2 linked regions of the Verrucomicrobium spinosum DSM 4136 = JCM 18804 genome follow. The protein of the gene in region 1 interacts with the protein of each later gene in a pairwise test. Links are inferred from orthologs where the notes say so. Each region holds a gene or a part of one and is shown in the gene's direction. Other genes may lie near its edges. The genes, in order: VSP_RS18140 and rplK.

Evidence for each region.
Region 2: the proteins of VSP_RS18140 (region 1) and rplK interact in binary tests that used the Escherichia coli proteins (3 or more experiments, as listed by UniProt). The link is inferred for Verrucomicrobium spinosum DSM 4136 = JCM 18804 from one-to-one orthologs.

The regions. Positions count from the first base shown.
Region 1 is NZ_ABIZ01000001.1:4,476,462-4,483,149, reverse strand. What follows is about bases 1,338-4,188. They hold VSP_RS18140 (50S ribosomal protein L11 methyltransferase), read left to right. Parts: upstream 1,338-2,264; coding sequence 2,265-3,113; downstream 3,114-4,188. Other genes in these bases: VSP_RS18135 (pyridoxal phosphate-dependent aminotransferase), read left to right, coding at 3,231-4,188; VSP_RS18145 (N-acetylmuramoyl-L-alanine amidase-like domain-containing protein), read left to right, coding at 1,338-2,199. Outside these bases: VSP_RS18150 (inverse autotransporter beta domain-containing protein), read right to left, coding at 1-822; more of VSP_RS18145, read left to right, coding at 1,225-1,337; more of VSP_RS18135, read left to right, coding at 4,189-4,397; ispF (2-C-methyl-D-erythritol 2,4-cyclodiphosphate synthase), read right to left, coding at 4,753-5,232; VSP_RS18125 (inositol monophosphatase family protein), read right to left, coding at 5,295-6,053; VSP_RS18120 (phosphopantothenoylcysteine decarboxylase domain-containing protein), read right to left, coding at 6,067-6,688. UniProt on the Escherichia coli protein: Methylates ribosomal protein L11.
Region 2 is NZ_ABIZ01000001.1:6,663,937-6,670,693, reverse strand. The notes cover bases 3,542-6,461. They hold rplK (50S ribosomal protein L11), read left to right. Parts: upstream 3,542-4,748; coding sequence 4,749-5,174; downstream 5,175-6,461. Other genes in these bases: rplJ (50S ribosomal protein L10), read left to right, coding at 5,970-6,461; rplA (50S ribosomal protein L1), read left to right, coding at 5,244-5,948; nusG (transcription termination/antitermination protein NusG), read left to right, coding at 4,114-4,683; VSP_RS40585 (preprotein translocase subunit SecE), read left to right, coding at 3,848-4,060; tuf (elongation factor Tu), read left to right, coding at 3,542-3,599. Outside these bases: VSP_RS27115 (hypothetical protein), read left to right, coding at 1-520; VSP_RS27110 (Gfo/Idh/MocA family protein), read left to right, coding at 633-2,006; more of tuf, read left to right, coding at 2,415-3,541; more of rplJ, read left to right, coding at 6,462-6,491; rplL (50S ribosomal protein L7/L12), read left to right, coding at 6,651-6,757. UniProt on the Escherichia coli protein: Forms part of the ribosomal stalk which helps the ribosome interact with GTP-bound translation factors.

The DNA.
Region 1 (6,688 bases):
GCCGATCACGCGGACATCAAGGTAGCGGTCCAGGCCCGGTACCAACACGGCCACTTCAGCATCCCAGCCTTCCATGCCCTCTTCATAGCGGCGGAAGAGGCGCTCGATGGTCGTGGTATAGGTGGTGGTGGTGGTACGGGTGGTAAACGCCGCATCTTGGGCGATCGTATTGCCCGTGGCGTAAGGATCGCTTACACCAGTCAGATAGGAAGTGCTGCGACTCCTGGAGTTGCGAATAGTCTCGCGAGTGCGAGTCTCTTCTGCGAGTTGCTTGTCGGAGAGAGGAATATAATAGTTGCCGCGAACTTCCACATAACGCGTGCCAGCCTCAATGCCGACGCCCAGTTGCCAAAATTGATTGTTGGCCTCTGTGTCCAGCATGTCCACAAACACGCTTGAACCCACAAAGACCCCTTCATCAAGGAAGCCGGCTTGGGCAGTGTTGTTTGCAGAGAGTGCCGTGAGAGGTTGGGAGCCAAAGAGATGCCGGAACCCCAAGCCCAGGGATGAGGCGATCTCCCCGCCCTCACCGTAGGAGACATAAGGTTCGATAAACAACACGCTGCCTTCCAGGGTGGCGTCTGCCCCCAGGGTGCTGTAGAGCGGTGCGACGATGGAAAAGTGCCCGTCGGTGTAGGCATCGCTGGTCTTCAATCCCGCGGTCACGGTGCCCAGGTACATCGGGTGACCTGATGGCTCGATGGTCGCAGCGCCCTTGGCATCTGGTGGGCCAGCTTGAATGCCGGTACCGGATAGACTGAGGGCGAGCACTGCGCCGACCAGGCTCTTGAGCAGCAAGGGAGTGGTGAATTGCGGTTTCATGGGCATTCGCGCAGGTGCTGGACCGGAGGGATCAGGGAGTGGCATGGGGGCAGGGAGTGTTGAGCTGGTGGGCATTGTGACTGGCAGTTTTTGCACGTGTTGCCCGGGGTTGGGATATTTGTTGGCAATCGCAAATAGTGTCAAATGCGTTTCAAGTTATTTCATACTTCAAAGGGGGTGGCTTGCGTGGCAAGGTTTTTGCTATGAGGCTTGGGAGAGGGGCTGATCTGACTTGTGTCAGCTTTCCAGCATGTGGAGCGGCAGGCCTTCCATGCTGGAGTTTGAGCAGAAGCGCTTGCGGACTGTCCACCTGTGGACCTCAGGTATTCCTGGGGCTCATATCCAGTTTTTTCTCCCGAGCTTGTATTCACCGGCCCTCTCAACCCGTGTCAGCCATTCAAGATGTCCTCTTTTGACCGCCGCGATTTCTGCACCCTTGTTGCTGCCAACTTCTCCGCACTGCTGCTCTCACAGTGCTCCACTCCGCCGCCGCCGCCCATCATTCCGGTGACGTCCGTTCCACCCGGCGTCCCGGCACCTCAACCTGTGCCCGTGTACCATGGCAGGCTGCCGTGGAACACGGTCTTCAAAGGCGAGGACAAGTTCTATGCGCTCACAGCCCGTGCCCAGAGTGAAAACTGGGCTGCGTTGCCCCTCGCCCGTCGAACGGCGACTGTGGGCCGGGCGCTTGCCGGAACACGATACGGCAACTACACCCTGGAGATTGACGACCGCGTTGAGGCGCCGTCGGTGAATTTGTACGCGTTGGACTGCTGGACCTTCTATGAGGTGTCGCTCGCCTTTGCCCGCGTGATTGGCACCCACCCTGGGCCGTGGTCGCCCGTCGAGTTGCTCCGGATGGTAGAAATGGAGCGCTATCGAAACGGTCTGTGCGATGGCTCCTACCTCAGTCGCATGCACCATTTGGAAGAGGTGTTTGCCGACAACCAACGGCGCGGACTGGGCACCAATGTGACTCGGTCTCTTGGTGGAGTGCCGGTGCGGAGGAACGTGCGGGAGATGCAGATTGCGTGGCGGAACTATCGCTATCTTCGTAACAACCCCTCGTTGCGCAGTGGCATTGCCAATGTGGAAGGCAGGGTGTCCCGGCTTCCTGTGAGCTACATTCCAAAAAATCGTGTCGCGGGCATCGAGTCCCGGCTCCAGGACGGTGATGTGCTGGCGATCGCCTCCAAGGACGACACGGGCTACACCTCCCATGTGGGGCTGGCCGTTCGCCATGGCAACACCTGCCGTTTCATGCACGCCACCTCCAACTACGACAAAGGACGCTGCTGCATTGTGGATACGAGAATTTCCGCGTACCTGGGCGAAAAATCGGACAATATGGGGCTGATCGTCTTCAGGCCTGTGTAGCGAGGGGCCGCCTGCCCCCGATAAGAATAGGTGACGGAAGGAAGGATTGCCTCTAGCATCCCGCCATGTTTGTGTGGTCTAAGTTGTCATCAGAAAAGTGGGCAGATGCCTGGGAGGAACGTTTCGCCGGGGAGCCCCGTGCTGTCATCACGCGGATCGCGGGCCGCAGCACCATCCGCATTGAAGTCTATTGCGAGAAGAAGAAAGAGGCAGAGGCCATCTCGAAGCAGTTCGGCGGCAGCGTGCGCGAACTGAAGGCGCAGAACTGGGCGGCGATGAGCCAGGAGCAACCGCCGCCGGTGAAAGTGAGGGGACGTCTGCTGGTGGTGGCGGAGAAGGCCAAGACCAAGCTCAAGGAGATCGAGAAGGCCCATCCCAAGCTTCAAGTGATCAGCATTCCTGCGGACATGGCGTTTGGCACCGGCCACCACGCTACCACGGCCACCGTGTTGCGCATGCTGGTGGACTATGCGAAGAGCAAGGAAGGTCAGCCCTGGACGATGTTGGATCTTGGCACCGGTAGCGGTGTGCTCGCCATCGCCGCCGAGAAGCTCGGTGCCAGTGAGGCCTGGGGTTGCGACTTTGACGACAAAGCCGTGCGCGTGGCGCAGGAAAATCTGGTGCGCAATCGGACCCAAAATGTCGTGATTGAAGAGGCCGATGTATTGAAGTGGAAACCCTCCCGTCGCTGGGACTGCGTGGCAGCGAATCTCTTCTACGACATCCTGGAGGACGTGTTCCCCAAAATAGTGAAGTCCATGTCCAAGCACAGCATCGTTTTTGTCAGCGGCATCCTCAGGACCCAGGCGGACGACTGCCTCAAGCTGGGAGAGAAGGCGGGGCTGGTCTTCGAGGAGGTGGTCATCCGTGGAAAATGGGTCACCGCACGGGGTCGTCTGGCGGGGAGGAAGTGAGGCGGTTTCACCCAAAATTGCCTTCACAGATGACCTCATCATTGCTTTACGGTGGTTGACAAAGCCGCCTGCCTCTCCTTTGTACCCCTCCCTCCAATTTTTAAACAGCACGCCCAAATGGACTTCATCTCCAAAAACGTATCTGAACTGGCTCCTTCTCTGACGCTTTCCATTACCAGCCAGGCCAAAGCGCTGAAGAAACAGGGCGTGGACGTTTTGAGCTTTGGCGCGGGGGAGCCTGACTTCAATACCCCGGCCCACATCACGGAGGCGGCCATCAAGGCACTCCAGGATGGCCAGACCCGTTATACAGAGAGCTCCGGGCTGATCGAGCTGCGTGAGGCGATTTCTGCCAAGTTCGAGATGGACAACGGACTCAAGTATTCGCCCTCTCAGATCAGCGTGAACTGTGGTGCCAAGCACTCCTGTTACAACGCGATCCTGGCAGTGTGCAATCCGGGAGATGAAGTCATTATCCCGGCTCCCTACTGGACCAGCTATCCTGAAATGGTGCGCCTCGTGGGTGCCGTGCCGGTCATCGTCGAGACCAAGGCCGAAGACGGTTGGAAAATCACTCCCGAGCAGTTCGAAGAGGCGATGTCTCCTCTCACGAAGATGATCATCCTCAACAGCCCTGGCAATCCGACCGGGTCTGTGTACTCCAAAGACGAGCTTGAGAAGATCGCTGAAATCGCCGTGGGCGAAGACATCGTGATCCTCTCCGACGAGATTTATGAGAAGCTCGTTTATGGTGACAACAAGCACATCAGCATCGCCTCTTTGGGCAAGGAAGTTTCGGACCTGACGATCACCGTCAACGGCTTCTCCAAAGCCTATGCCATGACTGGCTGGCGCCTTGGTTACACCGCCGCTCCGAAGGCCATTGCCGACGCGATCGACACCATCCAGAGCCACACGACCTCGAACCCCACGACCTTTGCCCAATACGGCGCGATTGCCGCCCTCAACGGAGACCAGCAGATCGTGGCGGACATGCGTGAAGAGTTCAATGTGCGTCGTGAATTCATGTTGGGCCGCCTTCAGGGGATCAAGAACATCCGCGTGGTCGAGCCTTGGGGAGCTTTTTACTTCTTGGTGAACATCGAGCCCATCGGCATCAAGTCCGTGAACTTTGCCGAGAAACTGCTCAGCAAGCAGAAGGTTGCCGCCGTTCCTGGCATTGCTTTCGGTGAAGACTACACGATCCGCTTCAGCTACGCGACCAGCCTCGACGTGATCAACGCCGGTATGGACCGCTTCGAAGAGTTCTGCAACCAGCACTAAGACAGCTGGTTGGGTTCGAGGATTTTAGATTGATTTGCAGAGAACGCGCCCTGTGACACGGGGCGCGTTTTTTGTTGGAATGGATGGAGCGCCGTAGAGTTAAAGGAGGCGGGGACTCCGGCCCCGCGTGAGAGCGGAGGAGGTGGTGTGTGTTTGCTGATGGACGGTGTGGCCGGGATTGTCGCGTCAGGGGAACCGCGTCCTGAGCCGCATCAATGCGGTACTCCAACCCTGTAGTTGGACCGGAGAGGGTTGGAGTTCCGCATTTATGCGGGCGCGGATTCAATGCGCGTTCAAAGAACGCGTCTTCTCCCGGAGGCGGTGGCTTCTCTACCCTCTAGGCCTACTCTCTTCCCTACGCCTTCTCCACGCTTGCCACGGCCATGGCTGCCACGCCTTCCTCACGCCCCACAAATCCCATGCGCTCGTTGGTCGTGGCTTTCACCCCGACGAGATCTGGCGTGACCCCCAATGCGGCGGCGATCTTCTCTTTCATCGCCAGGCGATGGGGATTCACCTTGGGAGCCTCGGCCACCACGGTGCTGTCCACATTCACAATCTTCATGCCCTTGTCGGCTGCGATCTGGGCGACTTTCTCCAGGATCTTGAGGCTGCTGATGCCTTCGATGCTGGCGTCGGTTGGCGGGAACCAGTAGCCAATGTCCGGCTCACCCAGGGCCCCCAGGACTGCGTCTGCAATAGCATGGCTTAGCACGTCGGCGTCAGAGTGGCCCTTCAAGCCCCGATGGTGCGGGATCTCCACACCGCCGAGAATGAAGGCGCGGCCTTCTGCATACTGGTGGACGTCGTAGCCTATGCCGACACGGGTGGACATTTCGGTAAATCAGTAAATCGGTGATTCAGTAACTCAGTGGATCAGTGCCTTAAGCCTGCACCTTAGAGGTACGGATTCATGTCGATCTTGCCGTTGGTGGCGACGATGAACATCTTGCCCTCGTGAGTGCGGCTGGGCTGCTCGATAAATGTGCCTCCTGCGCCTTCCAGGATGAGACGGCCAGCGGCCACGTCCCACTCGCTGATCTGCTCCTCCACATAGGCGTCCAGACGACCGCAGGCAATGTAAGCCAGGGCCAAGGCTGCGCTGCCAAGCATGCGGGTCTTTTTCACCGCCAGGGAAATGCGCTTGTAGCGCTCAAAGCTGGCGAGGATGGCCTCCTCGCTCTTGGAGAAACCGCAGGTCACCACGGCGTCGCTGATTTTCGTCCGGGAACTGGTGCGGATGGTTTTGCCATTGAGCGTGGGGGCGGAGCCCTTTTCCACGGCCCAGGTCTCGTCCTGGTTCGGATCGTAAATGACGCCGGCGACCAGTTCACCATTCACCTTCACACCGATGGAGACGCAGAAGTGCGGGATGCCGTAGAAGAAATTCACCGTGCCATCGATGGGGTCCACGATCCACTGGGTGGTGCCGTCGGGATTGCCCGCGTTCCCTTCCTCACCAAGTACCGCATGGTCGGGGAAGTTCTTCAGGATGATGTCCGTGATCAGGGTCTGGCAGCGCACATCGAGATCGAGCTTGATGTCGTACTGCAGCATCTCATTCACGGCGAGGTCGGACCCCAGGTTCTCGCGTTGTAGCTGGCCGGCGGCGTGGGCGGCTTCAAGGGCGACACTCAGGAGGGAACTCGAACTCATGGAGGGAAGGGGACTACTGGGAAGCCAGCGCGACGACCCTTCGGATGATCTCGCGCGCCAGCGTTTGCTTGGACTGTTTGGGAATTAGCTCCGTTTCGCCCGAAGGGAGGCAAAGCATGACTTCGTTTTCCGCGCTGTCAAACCCCGTGTCCTTGCGGCTCACGTCATTGGCAATGACCAGATCGCACCCCTTGCGTTTCAGTTTTTCCTGGGCGTTGGCGACCAGGTTCTGAGTTTCAGCAGCAAAGCCTACCAAATAGCCCTTGAAACCGAAGGCTCCACGCATGGATCCCAGCACATCCGGATTGCGCTCAAGCTCGAGAACCAAGGTGTCTGCCTGCTTTTTGATCTTTTGTTCCGCCACGATCTTTGGTCTGTAGTCGGACACTGCGGCAGCGTGAATTGCCAGTTGCGGTGGAGGTTCACCCAGAGTGAGTTGGCGCACTTTTTCCCACATTTGTTGGGCTGTTTCCACAAAGTGCATCTTCACGCCATCGGTGGGTGGCAGGCCTACTGGCCCACTCACAAGATCCACCAAGTGACCCTCTGCCACGGCGGCTTCAGCCAGGGCATATCCCATCCGACCGGAGGACCGGTTGGTGAGGTAGCGAACGGGGTCGAGTGGCTCACGGGTG
Region 2 (6,757 bases), 2.2 Mb from region 1 along the record:
CTCTGACGGCTTCAGTCGCCGGATTCAGCATACTGCCAACAGTGGGATGGAAGTGACTTTTGAAGTGCCGATGAGCTGGAAGGCGGAAGTGTCGCCGAAGAAGGAGCTCGTTGGCTTCCGCAACTGCTACGGACATGGGAACGTCTGGATGACGGTGCTGGTCAATCCCACGGTGGATGAGAATGGGATGCCGGTGAGAGCGGATGAACTGTATGCCAGATACACAGAGGACATGCTGCGGCAGAGCTATGAAGTCCTTGGGATCGAGCTCACTTCCTTTCTCAAAACCCGGGTGAATGGCATGCCTGCTTTCCTGTTCACGCGCAGGCAGCCTTATGAGCAACTGGGTGAGAGAGCTTTGCGTGCGGCGCAAGTCATCCGCGTGTTCCGGGGCAGGTACATGATCAACTTTCAGATCAACACTTTTGGGCCGGAGGAGGGAACGGTGGGGGAAGATCGGATCAGGAAGCACCAGGCTCTTTTCAAGATGATTGGAGGATCCCTTCGAGTGCAGGACTAGCTTGAGGCGGCCAGAGGCGCGGGATCTGCCTCTGCCTATGCAGGAAGTCACCGAATGTGATAGTCTTGGCCCCGCGCTGAAACACCCTGGCTGTTCCGCGTGTAGTCGCGGCATGGCAATTGATCTTCCCAGCTCTTCCCGGCCGAAATCGCTCAACTCCCGCCGCCGCTTCTTGCAAACTGCTGCGAGCGCCGTCGCGGCCCCCTTCATCCTCCCTAGCGGATCCTATTCCAAGCCGCTCAACTCCATGTTGCAGGTGGCCAACATCGGTGTGGATGGCATGGGCTTCGCCGATCTCAAGAACATCGGCAACCATCCCAAGGCCAAGCTGGTGGCCTTCTGCGACATTGATAGCAACCGTTTTGAAAAGGCGGACAAGGAGTACCCCGGCGTGCCTCACTACGTGGACTACATGCAGATGCTGGAGCAGCTGGGGGACAAGGTGGATGCCGTCTCCGTCTCCACGCCGGATCATGCGCACGCACGGGCTTCAATCGAGGCGATGAAGCGTGGGAAACATGTGTACTGCCAGAAACCGCTCGCGCACACGGTGTGGGAGTGCCGCCAGATGCGCCTCTGGGCGGAGAAGACCGGGGTGGTGACCCAGATGGGAAACCAGATTCACTCCAACCTGGAGTATCGGCTGGCTGTACGCCTGCTGCGCGAAGGGGCGATCGGCAAGGTGAAGGAGATTCACAGCTGGGTAGGGGTGGACGGCCGCGAGCGCACTGACTACCTTGATCGCCCCGCGAAGGAAAAGGAAACTGCCCCTCCGCCCAATGTGGATTGGAACCTCTGGTTGGGGGCCGCTCCCGAGCGTCCGTATGTGGCGGATGCCTACCACCCGTTTGTGTGGCGCGACTGGCAGGCATTTGGTTCCGGGGCGCTGGGGGACTTTGGCTGCCACATCTTCGATCCGCTGTTCACCGCCCTGGAGCTCACGGCTCCGGTGTCTGTCCGCGCGGAGCACGAGGGCATCAATGGTGAGATCTGGCCTGGGCCGGAGCGGGTGCACTACGTGTTCCCTGGCACCCAGTTCACGGCGGGGAACACCGTCGAGATCATCTGGTACGATGGCAAGCTGCAGCCGCCCAAGGAACTCGCCCAGATGCCGGAGACATTCAATCTGCCCAAGGCGGGCTCCCTGGTGATCGGAGAACAGGGGAATGCGATCATCCCGCATGTGGCGGGCCCCCGGCTGTATCCCCTCGAAAAGTTTCAAGGCTTCGCGTATCCCAGGGACGTCACGGGCACGCCACACTGGCATGTCTGGATCAATCACATTTTTGAAGGCACCAAAACCGACGGAGGGTTCCACTACGCTGGCCCACTCGCCGAAGCGGTGCAGCTTGGCAACGTGGCGGCCCGTTTCCCGGGTGAGACCCTGGATTGGGACACTGCGACAATGAAGATCGCCGGAAAACCGGCTGCCGAGGCCTTGTTGAGCAAAACCTACCGCAAAGGCTTCGAAGTGACCTCCGTTTGATCGAGAGACCATCTAAGTGCTGGCGACCATTCTTGTAGAATGGTCGCCCAACACCCTCAACTTGAACGAATTGAGGGCACGTGACGCCGCAAACACCAGAAAAGCGCAAAATCGGCAAAAATAATTCCAAATTTTTTTGACAGAGCGGCTCGATCAACTAACTTGCGATCCACTTTTTTCGGGTCGGCGAGTGATGAATTCCTCTGCGTGAAGACGCAAGGCAGGCATCCTGGTCTCCCTCAAAAGTGGCACATCCCCGGTTAATGGTGCGCTCGTGTAGCTCAGTGGTAGAGCACGTCCTTGGTAAGGACGAGGTCGCGGGTTCAATCCCCGCCACGAGCTCCATCGACCCTCGGATTTGACTTTCAGTTCCCCAAACCAAACGCGCATACTACAACACCCAAACCCATGGCTAAAGAAGCATTCCAGAGGAACAAGCCCCACGTCAACATTGGCACCATCGGCCACGTTGACCATGGCAAAACGACGCTGACCGCTGCGATCACGACCACGCTGTCGGAGAAGGGGTATGCGCAGGCGAAGAAGTATGATGAAATTGACGCGGCTCCTGAAGAGAAAGAGCGCGGCATCACGATCAACACCGCTCACGTCGAATACGAAACCGACAAGCGTCACTATGCCCACGTGGACTGCCCTGGGCACGCTGACTATGTGAAGAACATGATCACTGGTGCTGCTCAGATGGACGGCGCCATCCTCGTGGTTTCCTCCGCTGACGGCCCGATGCCTCAGACCCGTGAGCACATCCTTCTCGCCCGTCAGGTGGGTGTTCCCGCTGTTGTCGTGTTCATGAACAAAGTGGACATGGTGGACGACGCAGAACTCCTTGACCTCGTCGAGATGGAAGTTCGCGACCTCCTCAGCAAGTACAACTTCCCCGGCGACGACATTCCGATCGTCAAGGGTTCCGCCCTCAAGGCTCTTGAAGGTGACGCCGAGCAGAAGGCCAACATCTACAAGCTCATGGACGCTGTGGATAGCTACATCCCGCTTCCCGAGCGCCCGATCGACCAGGACTTCCTCATGCCTGTGGAAGACGTGTTCGCGATCGAAGGTCGTGGAACCGTGGTGACCGGCCGTGTTGAGCGTGGCATCATCAAGAAGATGAGTGAAGTCGAAATCGTCGGCATCAAGGACACCGTCAAGACCACTGTCACGGACATTGAAATGTTCCGCAAGCTGCTCGACGAAGGTCGCGCCGGTGACAACGTCGGTCTCCTTCTTCGCGGTGTGAAGAAAACGGATGTCGAGCGCGGCCAGGTGATCGCGAAGCCCGGCTCCGTGAAGCCCCACCGCAAGTTCAAGGCTGAAGTTTACGTGCTTTCCAAGGACGAAGGTGGCCGTCACACGCCCTTCTTCACCAACTACCGTCCTCAGTTCTACTTCCGTACGACCGATGTGACCGGCATGGTCAAACTCCCCGATGGCGTAGAGATGGTGATGCCTGGTGACAACGTGTCCGTCGAAATCGAGCTGATCACCCCGATCGCCATGGAAAAGACGATGCGCTTCGCTATCCGCGAAGGTGGTCGTACCGTGGGTGCCGGTCGTGTGGCTGACATTCTCGACTGATTTTGTTGATTGCCGTTTGGGTGGCAGCCGCCGCGAGGCTTGCAAAAGTCTCACGGCGGCATTGTCGCCAAAAGGCATCACAACACTTGCAGTTTCAAAATTGTGCTGTAATACAAAGACTGTTCGTCAAGATAAACACGCCAGTAGCTCAATTGGTAGAGTAGTGGTCTCCAAAACCATTGGTTGTGGGTTCAAGTCCTACCTGGCGTGCCATCTTACCTGACAGTCTTTTTTGCCTGACGAACAACATGAGCCGAGTGTCACGCTATCTTTCCGAAGTCTGGGGCGAAATGAAAAAGGCCACATGGCCATGGGACCCCAAGGAAAAGGGCTTCGCCCGTTACAAGGAGCTGACCGATGCCACGACGGTGGTCTTTGTTGCCATGTTGATCTTTGCTGGCTTCACGGGCGCTTTTGACTTCGTGATGCGCATGTTCTTCAAGGCGGCGACGATCCTCTGATCTGCCAGTCCTGTCCGTTTAGTCTCGTCCGGCTTCCCTTTTACTTTTCCATCATGCCAGCGATCCCCGCACCTCACGACCAGTGGTATGTCCTTCACGTCCGCGCCGGGCTCGAGCAGCGCGTGCGTGAAAATATGGAGCGCCGCATCCAGTCTGAGGAGATGGGGGAATTCGTCTTCGAAGTGGTGGTTCCCACTGAGCGCGTCTCTGAAGTCAAAAAAGGCAAGCGCAGCGAATCCACCCGCAAGGTATTCCCGGGCTACATCCTCGCCAATATGTGGCTGCTGGATGAGAACAACAAGCCCGTGGTGCAGACCTGGCACTTCGTCAAAGAAACCGACGGTTTCTTGAACTTTGCCGGCACCAAGGATCACCCGATTCCCCTTCGTCCGAAAGAGGTCGAAGTCCTGCTCGCCCAGGTGCGTGAGCGTGAGGAAGGCGTGAAGCCGAAGTTTATGTTCTCCGTGGGAGACACGGTCCGCGTGGCGGACGGTCCCTTCGAGAGCCAGACTGGCATCATCGAAGAAATCGATCCGGAGAAGGGCCTGCTGCGCGTCTCCGTGAACATCTTCGGCCGCTCCACTCCGGTGGATCTGGAATACTGGCAGGTTGAGAAGGCCTGATTTTTCTGATTCAGGCAAGCTCCTCCCCCCCCTTTCAACTCAAACCGTAGTAACAAGAACAAGCGATGGCCAAAGAAGTCGTTAAAATGATCAAGCTCCAGATTAAAGCTGGAGCTGCCAACCCCGCGCCGCCCATCGGTCCTGCCCTGGGTCAAGCCGGTGTGAACATCATGGCGTTCTGCAAGGAGTTCAACGCCGCCACCCAGAAGATGGCTGGCGACATCCTGCCGACCGTCATTTCCGTTTACAAGGACAAGAGCTTCACCTTCATCACCAAGCAGCCCCCGGCATCCATCCTTCTCAAGAAGGCTGCCAATCTGGCTTCTGGTTCCAGTGAGCCCAACAAAAAGAAGGTTGCCAAGCTCACCCAGGCTCAACTCAAAGAAGTTGCCAAGCTGAAGCTGGCTGACCTCAACACCCAGGACCTCGACGCCGCTGCCCGCATCATGGCTGGTACCGCCCGTCAGATGGGGATCGAAGTTGTCGGTTAAATCTCCAAAACTCAAACCATGGCAGGAGAGCCTGCTTAAGACTCAGGCTCGCTCGGACTGCACAAGACCATGAAACAAAGAAGCAAGCGTTACAAAAAAGCGGCGGAACTCGTTCCGGCTAACAAATTCTTCTCACTGGAAGAAGCGGCAGAGCTCGTGAAAAAGCTCCCCTCCACCAAATTCTCCGAGACGGTTTCCCTTTCCTTCCGTCTGGGTGTGGATCCTCGCAAGAGCGATCAGATGGTCCGTGGTACCTGCCCCCTTCCGAACGGTTCTGGCAAGAGCGTGAAAGTCGCAGTGTTCGCCGTGGGCGACTCCGCTGACGCCGCCAAGGCCGCCGGTGCAGAATTTGTCGGCTTTGAGGATCTCATCGCCCAGGTCAAGGCTGGTTTTACGGGTTTCGATGTGGCCATCGCTACTCCCGCCGCCATGACCGAAGTCCGCAAGCTTGGTAAACAACTTGGTCCTCGTGGTTTGATGCCCAACCCCAAGACGGGCACCGTGACCGATGACACCGCCGGTGCGGTGAAGGCCGTCAAGGCTGGTCGTGCTGACTTCAAGCTCGACAAGAATGGCAACATCTCCGCTGGCGTGGGTAAAGTCAGCTTCGAGCCCAAAGCCATCGTGGAAAACGCCCAGGCTCTGATTGACGCCGTGGTTCGTGCCCGTCCCGCCTCTGCCAAGGGCAAGTTCATCCAGAGCATCACCTTCAGCGCGACCATGTCTCCTGCGCTCAAGCTTGATCTGGGCAAGTACGTGAAATCTGCCGCCTAAATCTGAAGGAGAACAACGACGATGAAAGCTGAAAAGACGATCCTCATTGAGCACCTTCTGGAAAAGGTCAACGCCTCCCCGTTCATGTTCGTGGTGGACTACACCGGGCTGAAAGTGGACAAGTTCGAAGAGCTTCGCAAGCGCCTCCGCGCTGCAGGCGCTGAGATGCACGTGTATAAGAACACGCTGGTGAAGAAGGCCGCTGAACGCGCTGGGTATCCCGTGGAAATCGGTGATGTCCTGACGGGCCAGTCCGCTGTGGTCACCGGTGAGAAAGACGTGTGCGCTGCCGCCAAGGTCATGAAGACCTTCGCGACCGAGTTCCAGAAGCCCCAGGTGAAAGCCGGCGTTTTGGACGGCAAGTACCTTGATGCTTCCGGCATCCAGGTCCTGGCGGACCTTCCTTCCCGCGAAGTGCTTCTTGCAACCTTGCTTGGCGTTCTGCAAGCCCCGGCTTCCAAGCTGGTCCGCCTGCTCAACGAGCCCGCCGCCTCCCTGGCTCGCGTGCTCAAGGCCAAGGGCGAACAAGAACAAGCCGCTTAATTTTCCGTGGGTTGCCCCGGCAACCCTTTTTACAATTTGACTCGATGGTGGAGGCGACTCCACCTGAATACCTAAAATCCAATGGTTCCTTGCCGGTCTGGCGGCTGTCAGGCTCAAAACCTCTGAAGCTTCAGAGGACGGCGATACCGAAATACTACTATGGCAGACCTGAATAAAATCGTTGACGAACTCAGCGGCCTTACCGTCCTGGAAGTTGCTGAACTTGTGAAAACCCTTGAGGACAAGTGGGGCGTGAGCGCCGCCGC